Regions from separate parts of the Streptomyces sp. NPDC001880 genome, predicted to be linked through region 4. Evidence: riboswitches for the same ligand, from Rfam matches in the RefSeq annotation. Region 4 holds a riboswitch; each other region holds the start of a gene.
What was found. Region 4 has a riboswitch for cyclic di-AMP ahead of ACWCQ6_RS08510 (C40 family peptidase). Riboswitches for the same ligand answer to the same signal wherever they lie in the genome.
Positions count from the first base shown of each region.

Region 1: linked by a shared signal. The riboswitch ahead of ACWCQ6_RS18910 (M23 family metallopeptidase) and the one ahead of ACWCQ6_RS08510 (C40 family peptidase) in region 4 are both predicted to bind cyclic di-AMP.
Region 2: linked by a shared signal. The riboswitch ahead of ACWCQ6_RS19415 (M23 family metallopeptidase) and the one ahead of ACWCQ6_RS08510 (C40 family peptidase) in region 4 are both predicted to bind cyclic di-AMP.
Region 3: linked by a shared signal. The riboswitch ahead of ACWCQ6_RS23555 (transglycosylase SLT domain-containing protein) and the one ahead of ACWCQ6_RS08510 (C40 family peptidase) in region 4 are both predicted to bind cyclic di-AMP.

Region 1 is NZ_JBSFET010000031.1:21,197-26,027, forward strand. It holds gene ACWCQ6_RS18900 (M16 family metallopeptidase) at 1-153, shown strand, start outside; gene ACWCQ6_RS18905 (M16 family metallopeptidase) at 180-1,562, shown strand; cyclic di-AMP (ydaO/yuaA leader) riboswitch at 1,813-1,980, shown strand; gene ACWCQ6_RS18910 (M23 family metallopeptidase) at 1,994-2,803, shown strand; gene ACWCQ6_RS18915 (HPr family phosphocarrier protein) at 2,936-3,217, opposite strand; gene ACWCQ6_RS18920 (bifunctional acetate--CoA ligase family protein/GNAT family N-acetyltransferase) at 3,391-4,831, shown strand, end outside.
Region 2 is NZ_JBSFET010000032.1:56,063-60,893, forward strand. It holds gene ACWCQ6_RS19405 (STM4011 family radical SAM protein) at 1-349, shown strand, start outside; gene ACWCQ6_RS19410 (SGNH/GDSL hydrolase family protein) at 436-1,281, opposite strand; gene ACWCQ6_RS19415 (M23 family metallopeptidase) at 1,503-2,450, opposite strand; cyclic di-AMP (ydaO/yuaA leader) riboswitch at 2,454-2,610, opposite strand; gene ACWCQ6_RS19420 (alpha-galactosidase) at 2,908-4,831, opposite strand, start outside.
Region 3 is NZ_JBSFET010000048.1:8,709-13,539, reverse strand. It holds gene ACWCQ6_RS23575 (HD domain-containing protein) at 1-27, opposite strand, end outside; gene ACWCQ6_RS23570 (NAD(+)/NADH kinase) at 150-1,253, opposite strand; partial or broken gene ACWCQ6_RS23565 (amino acid permease) at 1,428-1,689, opposite strand; gene ACWCQ6_RS23560 (hypothetical protein) at 2,050-2,367, shown strand; gene ACWCQ6_RS23555 (transglycosylase SLT domain-containing protein) at 2,510-3,007, opposite strand; cyclic di-AMP (ydaO/yuaA leader) riboswitch at 3,010-3,198, opposite strand; gene ACWCQ6_RS23550 (ATP-binding cassette domain-containing protein) at 3,804-4,831, shown strand, end outside.
Region 4 is NZ_JBSFET010000009.1:154,323-159,153, reverse strand. It holds gene ACWCQ6_RS08525 (DUF397 domain-containing protein) at 1-129, opposite strand, end outside; gene ACWCQ6_RS08520 (helix-turn-helix domain-containing protein) at 155-1,015, opposite strand; gene ACWCQ6_RS08515 (ATP-binding protein) at 1,220-1,651, shown strand; gene ACWCQ6_RS08510 (C40 family peptidase) at 1,792-2,265, opposite strand; cyclic di-AMP (ydaO/yuaA leader) riboswitch at 2,269-2,433, opposite strand; gene ACWCQ6_RS08505 (hypothetical protein) at 2,848-3,156, opposite strand; gene ACWCQ6_RS08500 (ATP-dependent Clp protease proteolytic subunit) at 3,164-3,799, opposite strand; partial or broken gene ACWCQ6_RS08495 (polyphosphate kinase 2) at 4,219-4,411, opposite strand; gene ACWCQ6_RS08490 (hydrogenase maturation protease) at 4,475-4,831, opposite strand, start outside.

The DNA of each region.
Region 1 (4,831 bases), on a different contig from region 4:
ACCGCGGAGGAGGTCCAGGCGGTCGCCAAGGCCCAGCTGCGCCCCGACAACCGGGCGGTGCTGGTCTACGAGCCGGTCGAATCGGCCGAGCCCGCGGACACCGAGGAGACCGACGCCGACGACACCGACGCGCACGAAGGAGCGGGCAAGTGACCGACGCTGCCGCGACTGGAGTTTCGATGCAGTATCATCCGCAGCCGGCCCCCGGCGTCGCCCGGCCCTGGGCCTTCCCCGCGCCGGAGCGCGGCGCCCTGCCCAACGGCCTCACGGTGCTGCGCTGCCACCGTCCCGGCCAGCAGGTCGTGGCGGTCGAGATCTTCCTCGACGCCCCGCTGGACGCGGAGCCCGAGGGTCTCGACGGCGTGGCCACGATCATGTCGCGGGCGCTGTCCGAGGGCACCGACAAGCACACCGCCGAGGAGTTCGCCGCCGAGCTGGAGCGCTGCGGCGCCACCCTCGATGCGCACGCCGACCACCCCGGCGTCCGGGTCTCCCTGGAGGTCCCGGCCTCCCGGCTGGCCAAGGCGCTCGCGCTGGTCGCCGAGGCGCTGCGGGCGCCGGCCTTCGCCGACAGCGAGATCGAGCGGCTGGTGCGCAACCGGCTCGACGAGATCCCGCACGAGCAGGCCAACCCGGCCCGCCGCGCCGCCAAGCAGCTCTCCAAGGAGCTCTTCCCGGCTGCGGCGCGGATGTCGCGCCCGCGCCAGGGTACCGAGGAGACGGTGGAGCGGATCGACTCGGCGGCCGTGCGCGCCTTCTTCGACGCCCACGTCCGGCCGTCCGCGGCGACCGCCGTGGTCGTCGGCGACCTCACCGGGATCGACCTGGACGCCCTGCTCGCCGACACCCTCGGCGACTGGTCGGGAGAGGCGGTCGAGCCCCGTCCCGCCCCGCCGATCACCGCCGACGACACCGGCCGGGTAGTGATCGTCGACCGTCCGGGCGCGGTGCAGACGCAGCTGCTGATCGGCCGGATCGGTGCCGACCGGCACGACAGCGTGTGGCCGGCCCAGGTGCTCGGCACGTACTGCCTGGGCGGCACGCTCACCTCCCGTCTCGACCGGGTGCTGCGCGAGGAGAAGGGCTACACCTACGGCGTACGGGCCTTCGCCCAGGTGCTGCGGTCGTCGGCACCGGACTCCGCCTCGGGCGCGACCGGCGCCGCGATGCTGGCCATCAGCGGCTCGGTCGACACGGAGTCCACCGAGCCCGCGCTCAAGGACCTGTGGACGGTCCTGCGGACGCTGGCGGCCGAGGGCCTGACCGACGAGGAGCGCGAGACGGCGGTGCAGAACCTCGTGGGGGTCGCGCCGCTGAAGTTCGAGACGGCGGCCTCCGTCGCGGGTACCCTCGCCGACCAGGTCGAGCAGCACCTCCCCGACGACTACCAGGCGCAGCTGTACGCCCGGCTCGCGGAGACCGGCACGGTCGAGGCGACCGCGGCGGTCGTCAACGCCTTCCCGGGGGACCGGCTGGTCACGATCCTCGTCGGCGACGCGGCACGGATCGAGGAGCCCGTGCGGGCTCTGGGCATCGGAGAGGTGTCGGTGGTCACCGGCTGACGATCGGCACCGCCGACGGGCACCGGCCGATCGGATCGATCCGGCATAGCGCCCCATACCGGGGCAAAGGGAAGACCTCTGCGAGCAAGATCTCGCCGGGGTCTTCCCTTTTGTCCGTTCTGATGTGGAGGTTGCCTGTCGGCCCTGTGGGATGCGCTACAAAACGGCCTGTCCGTTTGGTGAATGAAAGTGCCCCCGCTTAGCGTCGGCTCGACTGTCCGTCACTCGTATGCCGCATCCGCGACGTACCGGACAGTCATCGCCGAGTCCCCGTCAGGCGCGAGCCTGGGGAGCCGGGGACCCACGCAGTCCCTGGGGTGAATCGGATGCCTGAGCCCGGCTGGGGCCTGGGGCGTCCGTAGGAGACCTTCCTGCTCCGAACCCGTCAGCTAACCCGGTAGGCGAGAAGGAAGGAAAGGATCAGCCACTTCATGGCGTTCACCCGTGCCACCGGGAAGCACCGTGCCCCGAGCCGACTGACGCGCAGGAGCGCGAAGGCCGTCGGCGTCGCGGCTCTGGCCACCACCGGCGTCATCGGCGGCATGGCCGCTCCCGCCCTTGCCGCGGACTCAGGAACCCCCTCCGTGAGCGACACCGGCCTCGGTCAGGTCATCGCCATCGACGAGACCATCGCCGACCGGATCGACGCACAGGCCGACGCGCAGCAGCACCAGGCCGACGTGGCGGCGAAGGCGAAGGCGGAGGCCCAGCGGAAGGCCGAGGCCAAGAAGAAGGCCGAAGCCAAGGCCAAGGCCGAGGCGGACGCGAAGCGCGCCGCGGAGGCCCGCGCGGAGAAGGCCCGCGCCGCGCGGTCCGCCGAGCGCACCCGGTTGGGTGCCTTCCAGCTCCCGGTCGCCGGCTCGTACGTCTCCACCGGATACAAGTCCAGCGGCTCGCTCTGGTCCTCCGGCAGCCACTCCGGCATCGACTTCCACGCCGCGTCCGGCAGCTCCGTCGTCGCCGTCGGTGCCGGTACGGTCGTCGAGGCCGGCTGGGGCGGCGCGTACGGCAACAACGTCGTGCTCCGGATGACGGACGGCACGTACACGCAGTACGGCCACCTCTCCTCGATCAGCGTCTCCGTCGGCCAGAGCGTCGGCGCGGGCCAGCAGATCGGCCTTTCCGGCTCGACCGGCAACTCCACCGGGCCGCACCTGCACTTCGAGGCCCGGACGACACCGTCGTACGGCTCCGACATGGACCCGGTCGCGTATCTGCGCGCCCGAGGCGTCAACGTCTGACGGCCCCGTCGCAGCACCTACGTCGAAGGCCCCGGCGCATGCCGGGGCCTTCGACGTACCCGCCGCACGGCCGTGAACGACGACCGTCCGCCGAACCGCCCCGTGGTGCAGCGGCTTTCTCGGGAAAATGCCTCAGACGGTCTCCGGGAGCTCTTCGAGCCCCTCGGCGACCAGCTTCGCCAGACGGTCCAGGGCGGCTTCGGAGTCGTCCGCCTCGGAGGCGAGCACGATCTCCTCGCCCCCCTGCGCGCCGAGGCCGAGGACCGCGAGCATGGAGGCGGCGTTCACCGGGTTGCCGTCGGCCTTGGAGATCGTCACGGGGATGCCGGAGGCCGTGGCGGCACGGACGAATATGGAAGCGGGGCGGGCGTGCAGGCCCTCGGCCCAACCGACGTTGACGCGGCGCTCAGCCATGGTTCTGCCCTTCGGGAATCAAGAGTTGTCTAGACCAGTCTCTCACGCGGTGCGCAGTTGCTCCGGCCGACCCCGGGAACGCCCGCGATGCCCGGGGTACCGCCGATCGGCCCTCCCAGACTGCCCCGGCCCCGAGTCGTACGCGACCGCTGGCCGAGCCGTAGTCTTTGCCCATGCAGCCCGCGCCGGAGCAGTGTCCGCAGCACCCCTATCCCGACCACTGGGAAGCGGACGTGGTGCTCCGCGACGGAGGCACCGCGCGCATCAGGCCCATCACCGCGGACGACGCCGAACGGCTGGTCAGCTTCTACGAGCAGGTCTCCGACGAGTCGAAGTACTACCGGTTCTTCGCCCCGTACCCCCGGCTGTCCGACCGGGACGTGCACCGCTTCACCCACCACGACTACGTCGACCGGGTGGGACTCGCCGTCACGGTCGGCGGCGACTTCATCGCGACCGTCCGCTACGACCGGATCGACGAGCGCGGCAGGCCCGCCTCCGCACCCGCCGACGAGGCCGAGGTCGCCTTCCTCGTCCAGGACGCGCATCAGGGCCGCGGCGTGGCCTCGGCGCTCCTCGAACACATCGCGGCCGTCGCCCGCGAGCGCGGGATCCGCCGCTTCGCCGCCGAGGTGCTGCCCGCCAACACCAAGATGATCAAGGTGTTCCGGGACGCCGGATACACCCAGCAGCGCAGCTTCGAGGACGGCTCCGTCCACCTCACCCTGGACCTCGAACCGACCGCCGAGTCCCTCGCCGTCCAGCGCGGCCGTGAGCACCGGGCGGAGGCGCGGTCCGTACAACGACTGCTGGCCCCCGGCTCCGTCGCCGTCATCGGCGTCGGCCGGACCCCCGGAGGCGTCGGCCGCACGGTCCTGCGCAACCTCCTCGGCGCCGGCTTCACCGGCCGGACGTACGCCGTGAACCGCGCCTTCGCCGCCGGCCTGGCCACGGTCGACGGCGTCCCCGCCCACCGCTCGATCGGTGAGATCGCTGAACCGGTCGATCTCGCGGTCGTCGCCGTCCCAGCCGACCGGGTTCCGGAGGCCGTCGCGGACTGCGGCGAACATGGCGTCCAGGGCCTGGTCGTTCTCTCGGCCGGATACGCCGAATGGGGCGCCGAAGGCCGGGAGCGGCAACGCGAACTGGTCCGGCAGGCCCGCTCGTACGGAATGCGGATCATCGGCCCGAACGCCTTCGGCCTGATCAACAACGCGGAAACGGTTCGGCTGAACGCCTCGCTCGCCCCCGAGCCGCCCGCCCCCGGGCGCATCGGCCTCTTCACCCAGTCCGGCGCGATCGGCATCGCGCTGCTCTCCGGGCTCTACCGCCGCGGCGCGGGCCTGTCCACCTTCATCTCCGCGGGCAACCGCGCCGACATCTCCGGCAACGACTTCCTCCAGTACTGGTACGAGGACCCCGACACCGACGTCGCCCTGCTGTACCTCGAATCGCTCGGCAATCCTCGCAAGTTCACCCGCCTCGCGCGGCGCATCGCGGCGGTCAAGCCGGTCGTCGTGGTGAAGGGCGCCCGGCACAGCGGCTCCACCCCGCCCGGCCACGCGGTGCCGATCAGCCGGATCCCGGACGCGGCGGTCTCGGCGCTCATGCGGC
Region 2 (4,831 bases), on a different contig from region 4:
CTACACGGACGAGGAGGCGGACCGCTGGACGGCCATCGACCCGCTCTTCCCGTACAGCCGCCATCCGCACCGGTCGGCCGGGCTGCCCTGCAGGACGGGTGAGTCGGTCATCTCGGTGGACGGTGACGGCACCGTGCGGCGCTGCCATTTCGTCCCGGCCGAGCTCGGCAATCTCTACGACGGGAGCTACCGCCGGGCCCTCGGTCCGCGCGCCTGTCCGCTGGCGGTCTGCGACTGCCACATCGGCTATGTGCATCTGGAGACGCTGCCGTTGTACGACGTCTTCGCGGGCGGTGTGCTGGAGCGGATACCTGCGTCGCCGCCCCCGCTGCTCGCCGGACGTGCCTGAGTTTCGGACACGTCCGGCGGGACTGTGCGGACGGGGACTGGGACTGTTCGTTTGGATCGCGCCGGGCTCGATCCGGACGAGAGACCCTAGAGCGGCAGGAGGTCCGGCCGCTTCGCCTCGACGTGGTCGCCGGAGGATTCGCCGCGCAGCCGCCGGCCGATCCACGGGACCAGGTACTCGCGCGCCCAGTGGATGTCGTCGCGCCGCACTTCGAGGGTGCCGCGCTGCGCCTGCGGGGGCCATTCCTGGTCGGGGTCGGCCGGCACGTCGATGCCGAGGACCTGGGCGGCGCGCAGCGCGACCCTGGTGTGTCCCTCGGGCGACAGATGGAGCCGGTCGTCGTCCCAGGCGCGCCGGTCCTGGACGGAGCGCAGCGACCACAGGTCGAGGACCGGGCAGTCGTAGCGGTCGGCGATGGCCCGCACATGGGCGGTGTACGTGGCGATCTTGCCGCGCAGATGGCGCAGCACGGGAACACCGCGGGTGTCGAAGCCGGTGGTGACCATGACTGTGCCGACCGCCCCGGTCAGCTCGGCGACGGCGCGCTCGAAGCGCTCGGCCACGTCGTCGGGGTCGGTGCCCGGCCGGATGATGTCGTTGCCGCCCGCGCAGAAGCTCACCAGGTCGGGGGCGAGTTCCTTGGCGCGCGGCACCTGCTCCTCGACGATCTGGTCGAGGAGGCGTCCTCGTACGGCGAGATTGGCGTACCTGAAATTGCCGTGCTCGGAGCCCTCGCTGCCCGTCGCCGCTTCGGGGTCCGGGAGCTGGTCCGCGAGAAGTACCGCGAAACGGTCCGCCCAGCCGACGAAGGTCCCGTCCGGGCCGGGGTCGCCGACTCCTTCGGTGAAGCTGTCGCCAATCGCCGCGTACGACTCGATGACGCCCTGTCGGTTGATGACGCCACGTTGATTTTTTCTCGAATCGTCTGCCACAAACGCTCATCCTGCACCGCCGAATGTGACCTACGCGACCGTAATAAGGGGTTGACGGGTGGTGAGATAGACCACCCGGTCAGGTTTTGGCAAAGGAGGAATAAGGCCGACCGGCAATGGGGGCGGCGTCGCCTTCCGATTGCCGGTCGGTGTCAGCCGAAGGGGCGGTGCGCCGCCGCGCACCGCCCCTTCTGTGTTGCTCAGCCGCCCGGCCGTTCGGCTCAGACGTAGATGCCGTGCGAGGCCAGGAAGGCGATCGGGTCGATGTCCGAGCCGTACGCCGGGCCGGTGCGGACCTCGAAGTGCAGGTGCGGGCCGGTGGCGTTGCCGGTGGCTCCGGAGAGGCCGACCTGCTGACCGATGCCCACGCTCTGGCCCACCGAGACGGAGAGGGAGGACAGGTGGCCGTACTGCGAGTAGTGGCCGTCGGCGTGCTTGATGACGACCTGGTTGCCGTACGCGCCGCCCCAGCCCGCGGAGACGACGGTGCCGGAGGTGATGGCCTTCACGCTGGTGCCGGTGGCGACGGGGAAGTCGATGCCGGTGTGGCTGCCACTGGACCAGTTGGAGCCGGAGGCCCGGTAGTTGGTGGTGTGGTTGCCGGGGACCGGGTGGGCGTAGCCGGAGCTGCTGCTCTTGGCGGCCGGGGCGGAGGCCGGGGCCTTGGTCTCCGGGGCGGCGGTCACGGACTTGGACGGGGCGGACTTCTCAGCGGCCGACGCGGCGGCGGAAGGCGCCTTCGACGGGAGGGCGGCGCCGGCGCCGGCGCCGGCGCCGGTGGGCGCGGCGTTGCCGGCCGACTTGGCGCCGAGGGTCAGCTTCATGCCCGGGAAGATCAGGCTCGGGTCCTCGCCGACGACCTGGCGGTTGTCCTGGTACAGCTTCTGCCAGCCGCCCTTGACGTTGTGCTCGGCGGCGATCTTCGACAGGTAGTCGCCGGAGACCACGGAGTACGTCGTGGTGGCGTCCTGCTTCTGGGCGACCGGCTGGGCGTGCGTGGTGACGGCGGCCGACTGCGGGGCGGCGGCCGGGGCGGCCTGCTCCACGGCGTAGGCACCGGTGGCGCCGAGCAGTGGCAGTGCGACGATGGCGCCGCCGGCGCTGACGGCGGCGACGCCACGGGCAACGGGACCGATCTTCGGACGGCGGTGCTTACCCGAAATGGGCATGACGTTCTTCCTCTCCGGCGCCTGCGAGGTGAGCTGTCGGGTTCGGGCTGGAGATGCCCGGCCGCGCTGAGCGCGACTTCACCCCGAGCCGGCCGGATATCTCCGGTCGGCGGCTTACCTGGTTCCCCCGCTCCTGCCACGCGATGAGTGGATACGAATTCCAGGCGGCGGCAGGATTAGGCGGTCCGCCCGGATTGACGGTGACCGTAAGCGAGTCCGGACGGCGAGAACAAGCCTCGGGTTCCATTCCGGATTCCACGCCGAGGAAATCGGCGTGGAATTCCGGTCACACTCCGTGGATTACGGATCTTGACTTTCCGCACGGCACACGGAATACCCGACTCCCCTGTCGCCACACACCGTCACGGATATGATCCCGCTCACGAGGCAGCGACCATCTCCCGTACAACCGGACGAAGTTAAGGCAAAAGACCGCATTACGGATATGCCCGTTTTGTCACCCTCTCCGCAGGCGCAGCACCCGCGCGTCGAGGTCTCCCCGAAGTCCGGTGTCCAGCCCCTGGTGCAGGAGTACCGAACCGTGGTGCACCGCCCCCGTGTCCAGGCAGGCGTAGGTCGCCGCGGGGTCGAGCCCGCGCAGCCGCAGGGCCGGGGGCCGCTCCCCGTACCGCTGCTTCTCCAGCCACATCAGGACCACGGCCTCCTCACCGTGGACGTACTGCACCGCGCTGAGCCCGCCGCGCGGCTCACGCAGCCGGTACAGCGCGCCGTGCTGCACGACCGGCCGGATCTCCTTGTAGAGCTCCACCCAGGTCCGCGCCTCGGCCAGCTCCTCCTCGCTCCATTCGGTGAGGTCCCCGCCGACCCCGAGCACACCGGCCATGGCGCTCACGAAACGGAAGCGCAGCGAGCTGACCCTGCCGTTGAGCTGCTCGTTCGGGCTGTCGGTGACCCAGGCGGCCATCACCCGGGCCGGATGGATGTGCCCGAAACCCTCCTGGATGGCGAGACGGTCGAGCGGGTCGGTGTTGTCGGAGGTCCACACCTGGTCCGTACGGGACAGGATCCCCAGGTCGATCCGGCCGCCACCGCCCGAGCAGGACTCGAACGCGACTGCGGGATGTGCGGCCCTGAGCCGGTCGATCAGCGCGTACAGGGCATCCACATGCTCGATCCAGAGCTTCTGCGGGTACTCCTCGCCCGGCCAGCCCGCATCGGTGAAGCAGCGGTTGAAATCCCACTTCACATAGTCGACGGGCGTATTGGAGAGCAGCGTGTCCAGCTGCTCCCAGAGATATTCCCGGACATCGGGACGGGCCAGATTGAGCACCAGCTGGTTGCGGTACTCCGTCCGCGCCCGCTCGGGAAAGTGCTGCACCCAGTCGGGGTGCGCGCGGTAGAGATCGCTGTCGGCATTGACCATTTCCGGCTCGACCCAGATTCCGAACTGCATGCCGAGCCCGTGCACTTCGTCGGCGAGCGGCTTCAGCCCGCCGGGGAAGCGGTCCGGATTCGGCGTCCAGTCGCCGAGCCCGGCCCGGTCGCTGGTCCGCTGCCCGAACCACGCGTCATCCACCACGAACAGCTCGACACCCATCGCGGCGGCGCGCTCGGCGAGGACGCGCTGCTGGTCCAGCGAGATGTCGAAGCCCGTCGCCTCCCAGGAGTTGTAGAGCACCGGCCGCGCCTTCTCCGCGTCCGGGATCACATGGGCCAGCTGCCAGGCGTGCCAGGCGCGGCTCGCCCCGCCGAACCCCTGGCCGCTCCACAGCCCGGCGAACACGGGTGTGGTGTACGACTCCCCCGGCGCGAGCCGCAGCAGTCCGGAGTCGTCGTAGCCGGCGCCGCCGGTGATCTGTACGAGCCCGTCGGGCAGCCGCTGCACGGAGATCCGCCACGAGCCGGACCAGCCGAGCGCACAGCCGTACACCTCGCCGCTCTCCTCGGTCGCCGTGCCGTCGGCATCCAGGGCGACCCAGGGCAGGTACTGGTGGCCGGTATGTCCGCGCCGACTGGAGACGACACTCTCGCCGTGGATCAGCTCCGCCCGCGCCAGCCGCGACTCCGCCGCCCAGCGCCCGTGCAGCCGGCTGAGCCGCCAGCCGTCGCGGGCCGGGAGCGACCAGGTGGCCGCGTCGGCGCGCAGCAGTTCCAGCGGCGGGCCGTCCGGTCCGGCATGGGCGACGGTGGCCCAGCGCTCCACGACATCGGAGTCGTCCCGCATCCGGTAGTGCAGGGTGAGTGCGAGCCGGTGCACGGCGTCGGTGAGGCCGATCCGCAGCTCGTCCCCTTCCACCGAGGCGGCGACGAAGGCCCACTCGGTACCCCGGACCTCGGGGGTACGCACCGAGAGCGCCGGGCGGACGAACCGGGGGCCGCCCTCCACCGGATACTCCTCCCGGCCGTCGAGGTGGGACTCG
Region 3 (4,831 bases), on a different contig from region 4:
GGCGGGGAGACCGGCGCTGTCGGGCATGAGAACTCCTTTGTCGTACGGAATTTCGGCCTTGCGGCCCCGGTTGGCCGACGGAAGCCGGGGTGCACCCGGCACTCCCCCGGCGCGGTCGGACACCGGGCGCCTGGGGTCCTTCGTTTGGATCATGCCGGGCTCGCGGGACCTGATCCGCGCGAAAGACCCTGGTCCCTGACCGTCGGGGAGAGATGGAGATGGGCCAGGTCGTGCGGGACCGGTCCGTCGGGGCGGAAGAGCGGTGCGCTCTCGCCGTCGGCCGCCGTGGCCGGGGCGTCCGTGAGGCGGAGGCGGGTGCGCAGCCGTCCGTAGAAGTCGTTCGGGCCGAGCCTGATGACCCGCAGACGGCGCGGTGCCGCGTACACACCGAGCCAGTCCCCGGCGGCCAGTACGCCGCGCAGTTGGCCGTCGATGGTCACGGCCCCCTGTCCCGAGTGCGGCAGGACGCGCACGGCGATCGGTTCGTCGGCCGCTGCGACCACGGTGCGGTCGAAGGTCATGTGTGCCGCCACGGGCGTGAAGAGGACGGCGTCCATGCGCGGCGAGACCACCGGGCCGCCTGCGGCGAAGCTGTAGGCGGTCGAGCCGGTGGGAGTGGCCATGATGACCGCGTCGGCGGAGTACGAGGCGAGGAGCCGGCCGCCGATGTAGACACCGAGGCTCACCTGCCGGTCGCGGGCGAGCTTCTCCACGACGACGTCATTGAGTGCGGTGACGTCCAGTGCCACGCCCCAGCCCTCCGCCGCGGCCTCCTCGTCGAGGGCGATCTGGGGAGGCGGCAGCATGGGGCGCTGTCCGTAGCCCATCAGGGCGTCGATGTCCGGTGGCACTTCGAGTACGCGGGAGGCTCTCATGGTCAGGGTCATGCGCTCCTCGACCTCCGCCCGGCCACGGTGGACGGCGTCGAGCGCCCGGACCACGTCCTCGGCGGGCACCTCGGTGAGGAAACCGACGCGGCCCAGGTCGATCCCGAGGACGGCGCCGTCGTTCTTGGCGGCGATCCTGGCGCCGCGCAGGAACGTCCCGTCGCCGCCGAGCGTCACGATGAGGTCGGGGTTGCCCGCGACATCGGCCTCCTCGCGTCCGCCGCGTCTGCGTTCGTCGTCGCGCCACACGTCGATGTCCGTGCAAGGGATTCCTTCGCGGGCGCACCAGTCGCGCACGACTCCCGACGCGACGACGGCTTCGGGACGGCCCGTGTGCACGACGACTCCGACCCGCTGGACACTCATTCCGCCACGACTCCCCGTGTTCCGACGACGTCCTCACTCCACTGTGAGGGCATCGAGAGTGTCTTCGCCCGTCGACGGATGCGCTTCACCGACGGGCCGGACACCGAGTGCGGAACACGTCCGGGGAGGGTCAGGGCCACGCGTCCTCCGGAATGCGGACCAGCCGGCGGGTCTCCCGGCGAGCCGCCCCGCCGTGGTCGACACCATGCCGTACTTTCCGCCGGAGCTGGGGATGAGCGTCCCCAGCTCCGAGTAGCAGAAGGCGACCACGATGCAGAGCAGCGAGCCGATGGCGATGGAGGTGTAACGTGCCGAGGCTGGAGAACAGGTCCGGTACGACCACGAAGAGGGGCGAGGCGGGCGTCACGCACGAGAGCGTGAGCAGTGTGCCGCCCAAGACGCCGATGGAACGCTTGAGCTTCTGTGGAGTGGGGCCGGTCGCTGGGGCGAGCGCTGAGCGTGTCGGTCATCGTGCGATTTCCGATCACGTGGTGAGTGGTTTCGGCGCTCCCAGCGCGATATGCAATCCCGACGCGTTCCGCAGGTCAAGAGGCATTTACCTCCGGAATTCGTTGTCCAGATGGCCGAATCCGACGGTTTGGCGTTAACAACGCGTCATGGCCCGGGATCGGGGGGTGCTGCGGGAACCGCAGCCCGGGACGGTGGAAAGTCTCGCCCGTATCCAGCATCCGGAAGACGGGGCGGCCTCCCGCACCGGCGGGGCGCACCGGGCGGCGCGGCCGGGGCGCGGGGCCTGCGGGTCGCGCATCCACGGTGTTGATGCCAGCCTGGAGTCATGGCTTGGGCGTCATGGACGACTTGCGGTGTGTTCTCCGGGCACGGTGGTGTGCTGACGGAGGAGGTCGGTGTCCTGTCCGGGGATCTGACGGTTCACACGACCTGGGCGGATGACACGGCCCAGGTGACTGTGCAGTACAGCGGCGCGATCGACTGGTTCACCATGTCGGGCAGTCCCGTTGTGTGCTGTTCGGAGGAGGAAAGTCGTCGCCTGCACGACATGGTGGTGCAGGCAGTCCGGGCCGGGAAGGCGGCGACCGTTCCCGTAATGCCGCGCTCAGGACGGGCGAAGCCGACGGAGCACACCCCGGAGTGAAGGTCCGGCACGGACGGCCGGGTACACGAGACGCCTGCGCCGCGACGGTCAGGCACTGCGCAGCGCCGCGGCGACCCGGTTCGTTGCCGTCCTGCACCGCGACGGCAACGAACTGGTCGTCCCCGAGGCTGGGTTCCGTACCTCAGTACGCCCCGAAGACGTTGTCGATGGAGCCGTACTTGTGGGCCGCGTAGTTGCACGCCGCGGTGATGTTGGCAACGGGGTCGTAGGCGTCCATCGCCGTACCGGGCACGTGGTAGGCGCGGAAGGTCGGATCGATGACCTGGAGGAGACCCTTGGACGGCGTTCCGGCGGCGGCGTTCGAGTCCCAGTTGTTGATGGCCCGGGGGTTGCCGGAGGACTCGCGCATCACGTTGCGGTGGATGCCGTCGTAGCTGCCGGGGATGCCGTGCTTGGCCATGACGGCCAGCGACTCCTTGATCCAGCCGTCCAGATCGTTGGTGTATGTCGCGGCCTTCGCGGCAGGCGCCGCGGCAGAGACGGACTGCGTCGGCGCCGCCGAGGCGGTGGTGGCGCCGAGCAACGGCATCAGGAGGGCGGCTGCACCCGTTCCCACGGCTATGAAGCCCCGGCTCAGCGAGGTGGAGTTGCGACGACGGTACGTACCCGTTGCGGACATGGTGGATTCCTCTCCGTCGCCTGCGAGGTGAGCTGTCGGGTTCGGGCTGGAGATGCCCGGCCGCGCACGAACGCGGCTTCACCCCGAGCCGTTCCGGATACCGGAATGGCGGCTTACCTGGGTCCCCCGCTCCTGCCGTACACGAGTGGGTCGGATTGCCGGGCGGCGGCAGGATTCGGCGTTCCGTCCGGATTGACGGTGACCGTAGGCGAGAGGAACCGAAAGGGACAAGCCCCCAATTTCCACATGCAATTCACTTACAAGATCGAGTCACCGGAATTGCGGTAATCCACCTCACATCGAGCAGCTGTCCCCCCTTGCGCGGAAAGGGATCCGAATCGCGTGACACGACACCGAGGGGCTCGAACGTGACTCGCGCCACGAATTCACAAAAGGTGCGTTTCGCCTCGCGCCAAAAAATTAACAATTCGCTCAAATCGCCCCTAATGGGGCACGCGTGTCGGCGCGAGTGATTCACGACACCGTCCTTGCCCGGCGCCTGGAGGCATTGCCATCCCTTCCTCCGCGCCGTTACGGTGTGGACGTCCTGTTGTCTCCGATAGAGGTGGACGTTGCGCATCTGAGGTTCGCGAACATCACGCCGTACGGCTCCGCCCGTACGCCCGTCACGCCGTAGCAGTGCTCCGCACTGCCCGTGACCCCGCGTGGATGCGACCTCGGTGCATGAGCCGTCCCTCGATCTCAGGACCGCCGCACCTTCCTCTGCTGCCCGGTCGCCGCGTGGTGCTCGCATACGAAGCCCCCACTCACCACGCTTGCGAATGCGAGGAACACCATGGCGACACCCACCACCCCCGGCGCTTCCCTCACCTGCTCGGCCCTGTCCTTCCGCCTGCCGGACGGCACGACCGTCTTCGACGCGCTCTCGTTCGCCATCGGCCGGGGCCGCGTCGGCCTCGTCGGCACCAACGGCGCGGGCAAGTCCACACTGCTGCGGCTGCTCGCCGGTGAACTCCTGCCCGCCCAGGGTTCGGTGACCGTCGGCGGCAGCCTCGCCCATCTTCCGCAGGACATCACCCTCGACACAACACTGCGGGTGGACCGGGCCCTGGGCATCGCCGAGCGGCGCGAGGCGCTGCGCGCCATCGAGGCCGGGGATGTCGACGAAAAGCACTTCGAGACGATCGGCGACGACTGGGACGTCGAGGAACGGGCCCTGGCGACCCTGGGCCAACTCGGACTCGGGGACATCGAACTGGACCGCACAGTGGGACAGTTGTCCGGCGGCGAGACCGTCCTGCTGCGCCTGGCCGCGCTGCTGCTGGACCGTCCCGACGTGCTGCTCCTGGACGAGCCCACCAACAACCTCGATGTGTTCGCCCGCCGGAGGCTCTACGAGGCCGTCGACTCCTGGCGCTCGGGCGTACTGGTCGTGGTCAGCCACGACCGCGAACTGCTGGAGCGCGTGGACCGCATCGCCGAACTGCGCGCCGGATCGGTGAACTGGTACGGCGGTGGCTGGTCCGCGTACCAGGAAGCCGTGGCCGCCGAACAGGAGGCCGCCGGGCGGACGTTGCGGGCCGCGGAGGCCGATCTGCGGCGCCAGAAACGCGAACTGGAGGAGACCCGGATGAAGCTGGCCCGACGCCAGCGGAACGGGAGGAAGATCGAGGCCGAAGGGGGCCTCCCGAAGATCCTGGCCGGCCGCCGCAAGCGGGCCGCGCAGGAGTCGGCGGGCAAGCTTCGCGGCGTCCACGAGGAGCGGCTCAGCGAGGCGCGCCAGCGCCGCGAGGAGGCCGCGGAGGCCATTCGCGACGATGCCGAGATCCGCGTGAGCCTTCCCCGCACAGCGGTGCCCGCCGG
Region 4 (4,831 bases):
CACATCCTTGGAGTCCCGAACCGCCAGCCGCCCGTCACCGAACGGTGCAGCCTCCACACAGTTGTTCATGCCCGTGCTGCGGCTGCTGCGCCGCCACCGTAAGCCGTGCTGTGCGAGGCAATCCGACATGAGGCCTCCCTCGGGCGCTCCGGGTTCACCGACCGCCGCGGTCGATCGCGGCGATGAGGTCCAACGAGTGCTCCGGCGACAGCGCGTGAGCCTGCATCGTGCGGAAGGCCGAGCTGTACGCCTCAAGGTCTTCTTTCCGCTCCAGATAGAGGCTACTCGTCAAATGGTCGAGAACGACCACGTCCAGATCAGAAGTGCTCGGAAATGAGAAGATAACGAAAGGCCCGGTGAGGCCGGCATAGCCGCCCATCGAGAACGGCAGCAACTGGAGCTGCACATGGGGAAGTTGAGCAACCCGGGTCAGATGGCGAAGCTGCTCCCGCATCACCCGGCATCCCCCGACCTCGCGCCGCAGCACCGCCTCGTCCAGCACTGCACTCAGCCGCAGCGGCGGATCGGTGCGCAGCACCCCCTGCCGGGCCAGCCGCACCTCCACCAGCGAGTCCAGCTGGCCCGCGGGCAGTCCGTCCAGTGATGCCCGGGTCACCGCACGCGCGTAGTCGGCCGTCTGCAGCAGCCCCGGTACCACCGAGGTCTCCAGCGTGCGCGCGGTCCGCGCCTGGGACTCCAGACTGATGAAGTCGCGGTACTGGGGCGGGATCAGACCGCGATAGGCGTGCCACCACCCCGTGCCGCCGCCGCCCGCCGAACCCGCCAGCGTGGCCAGGAGGTCCCGCAACCGGGTGTCGTCGACACCGTACGTGTCCAGCAGCCGGGTCACGTCGGCCGGCCGTACCCCGCTCACCCCGGTCTCGATCCGGCTCACCTTCGACTGGTGCCAGCCGAGTATCCGCGCCGCGTCCCGACTGGTCAGTCCCGAAGCGTGGCGCAGACTCCGGAGCTCCTCCCCGAGCTTGCGGCGTCGAACCGCAGGGCCGTGCTGCATCCGCGGCCTCCCTCCCTCTTCTGTCGAGCGGACAGTGTGCCGCCCGCATACGGTCCTGCGTGGCAGAGTTCACCGCATTGAGCGATAGATATATGCATATCTTGGTGGATTGCCGCCCCAGAGGGCAGCATCGATGGCAATCTGGCGCGAAGCGCAACCCGGACCGACCGCAGGTCTGTCCGGGTGGGAAAGGGACGGCTCGCCATGGCAGACCATCAGGAAGCAAGCGTCACTCTGCCGAGCGAGCCGGTCTCGGTCTCGGCGGCCCGCAAGTACGTGGACCGGGTGCTCGCCGAGTGGGGCCCGGCCGCCGACACCGATCTCGCCGACCGTGTCCGGCTCATCGTCTCGGAGCTCGCGACCAACGCTGTCCAGCACACCTTCGGACAGTCTCCCACCTTCACCGTGGACCTCCGGCTGGAGCGGGAGGAGCAGCTGTGTCTGGGAGTGACGGACAGTCACCCCCGTCGGCCCAGGCGGCTGCCTGTCGCCGTCCAGCAGGACAACGGGCGCGGCATGGTGATCATCCGCATCCTGGCCAAGGAGTGCGGGGGCCGGGTCACGGTCACCCCCACCGCCGACGGCGGCAAGACGGTGTGGATCGCGCTTCCGTGGAGCGTGCCGGTGCAGAGCTGACCGACGCGTTCCGATGACCGCCCACCCGCGCGGTCACCCGGCTCCCGCACCGGGCCCGCCCCCCGAACGGGCTGGACCCAGGCTCCGCCCGGCTGAGCACGGCCGGGGATACGGCCCCGGTCCGCCGGGCGGGCCCCGCCTCAGCGGACCCGGCCGTAGTAGACGCTCTTGGTCCAGATCTTCTCCAGCCGGACCACCGAGCCGGTCCTCGGCGAATGCCAGATCTTGCCCTTACCGGCATAGATGCCCACGTGGTAGATGCTGCGGCCGGAATGGAAGAAGACCAGGTCGCCGCGTTGCCGGTGCGAGGCCGAGACGTGGCGGGTCCTGTTGTACTGCTGCTGGGTGGTGCGGGGAAGCTTCTTGCCCGCTTTCTTGAACGAGTAGAGCGTCAGCCCCGAGCAGTCGAAGCGGTTGGGGCCGGTGGCCCCCCATCTGTACGGCGATCCCTTCTTCGACGCCGCGATGTTGAGCGCCTTCGTCGACAGAGTCGCGGCCTGGGCGTCTGTGGCGGCGCCCGGGGCGAACATGGTGGTGCCGACAGCGGCGAGAGTCAGAACCGAGGCCGTGCCGGCCCGGACGAGCAGAGACGGGACATGAACCTGCGCATTCATGCGCAACCCTTCGTCAGCCGCCTGTGAAGGATGACCTGTCGGGTTCGGGCTAACGAAGGTGCCCGGCCGCTTGCGGCGGCTTCACCCCGAGGGTCGACCGGTGCTCAGGCCGACCCGTTGTGCTCGGGTCCTCCACTCCTGCCGATCCACTTTTGTCGACCAGTCATCCGGGCGGCGGCAGGACTCGGCGTCCGCCCGGACCGCCCCGCCGCGGTGGCGGGGGCTTGTCGTCCCAGGGATCTTGACTCACCGGCTGCTGGATTTCCGAGCTGAAAAAGGGATATGTGAGGCTCCTCACGACTGATCCGTTCGGGTGGACGTGGTGCTTTCCGGGGCCCCCGCAGCGAATCCGACCGGCGTCGTACCAGGGATGGAAGGGGGGATTCCGATCACAGCCGACTCGGGGAACGCAAGTTGAACAGTCCCTCGTCCGGGGGGATTCCTACGCCGAACGAGCGAGGAATCTCGATCGGCCCGCCGGGCGTGTCGGGTAGGAGAGCTGGGTGACGGAGACCGGCCGGTGGGGGCCGGGGCAGGGGGAGTTGGCCCGGCCCCGCCGTACGCACGGAGAGCAGAGGTCGATCAACTCGCGGGAGCGGGGGGTACGGTGACGCGCCCGGCCCGCCGTTCCCCGTCCAGTACGCGCAGCGCCCGGGCGAGCGTCGTGGCGTGGATCCGCGCCTCCCCGCGCTCGTGCATCGTCGCGAGGGCGTCCCGCAGCGCGCCCGCGTGCGATACCAGCGCCTGCGCGGCGCGCAGCGCGCCGTAGGTGTCGGTGCCACGGGCCGGGTTGATCCGGCCGACCTGATCGAGGACTTCGAGGTATCGGTCGATGAACTCCCCCTCGGCGCACGTCAGTGCGGGAAGGGGCGGGAACTCCGGTGGTCGCATCGGGGGTTCACCTCGCGCTGTGCGGTCGGAGTGAGGACTTCCGGTTCTCCAGGACGTGGTCCACCAGCCCGTACGCCTTGGCGCCCGCCGCGTCGAGAACGAGGTCGCGTTCGATGTCGTGGGTGATCTGCCCGGCGTCGCGGCCCGTGTGACGGGCCATCAGGGTGATGAGCATCGTGCGGACTCGTTCCACTTCCCGGGCCTCGATCTCCAGGTCGGACGGCTGTCCCCGCATCGGTTCGGTGAGCTCGGGCTGCCGTACGACGACCCTCGCACCGGGCAGCGCGTGCCGACGGCCGGGGGAGCCCGCGGCGAGCAGCGCGGAGGCGCAGGAACCGGCCTGGCCGAGGCAGTAGGTCTCCACCTGGCAGGTGAGGAACTGCATCGTGTCGTAGATCGCGGACATGGCCCCGAACGAGCCGCCGGGGGAGTTGATGTAGAGCGAGACGGGGCGGTCCGGGGCGTCGTGCTCCAGGTACATCAACTGTGCGATCAGATCGCCGGCCGCGGCGTCGTCGACCGGGGTGCCGAGGAAGACGATCCGTTCGGACAGCAGCTTGGAGTACGGGTCGAGGGTGCGGGTCCCGTTGGTCGTGCGCTCGGTGAACTCGGGCAGTACATGACGGGCGGCGGGACGGAACAGCATGGCGATTCCTCTCCTTCGGGGCTGCACGGGGTCTGCGCGGCCTCAGTGCGGCAGCCGCGCAGACGTCTGTTAGAAATGTACAGAACGTACAGAAGCTTGGGGTGGAACGTGATCCTGGTGATCCAATGAAAGTCCCAGGTCAGAGGCTGTTCTGGCTGTTCTGGCTGTTCGCTGAGGGCGGATATCTCGCAGTGTCTAGACGCCTTGATCATCAGACTGCTTCGCCCTCGCTGAAACCGAGTAGAGAAGTGAGGTGGTCCGAGGCGGCGCGGAGGTCCTCGGGGCTCGGGTGGACGTACACCCGCTTACGACTCGGTACGCTGATGGATGATCAGCAGGCGGCCTTCCGGGCGAGCACGAGTTCGGGCCCGGTCGCCGTCGTTCCGCTGGGGCCTCGTCGCGTGAGACTCCTTGCCTCAATTCCTCGGTTGCGACGCGTGGTCGGGGACGTAGGTCCGGAGGCCTCTCGGCGGTCGCCGGTACCCGGTGGCCGGAGGACGCGGGGGCAGTTCGATCACCGGCGGGTCGACCGTCTCGTACGGCACGGTCGACAGCAGGTCGGCGATCATGTTCAGCCGGGGCCCTGCGCTTGTCGTCGCTTTCGACGACCCGCTGACGGATGGGATCGTGCAGCCCGCGCCGGAGTACATGTCGCACGCAGCCAGTTCGCGCCTATCCGCTGCCGGCGGAACCCACGTGCAGCGAGATATCCTTCGCGATCCGTTCGGTGAGCGGCTTCACGATGGCTGCGACGGGTGCTGACAGTCCGGTGCCCAGGCTGCTGTTGGCTCCCTCGATGGCGTAGACGACCAGCTGTCCGGGCAGGCGGTCCAGTTGGCGGGCGAGTTCGATGGCGTTGCCGAGCCCGAGCCCGTGGGAACTCGTCGCAGTGCCTGTCTGCGACAGCTGCCCGTCATCCACTTTCAGGCGATGCAGCCGCCCGGGATGCCCGGGGTGTGCGTATGCGGCGTCCACCACGATGGCGAGGTCGGCGTCTTCCCACAGGGTGATCAGACGGGCGGGGTCGCC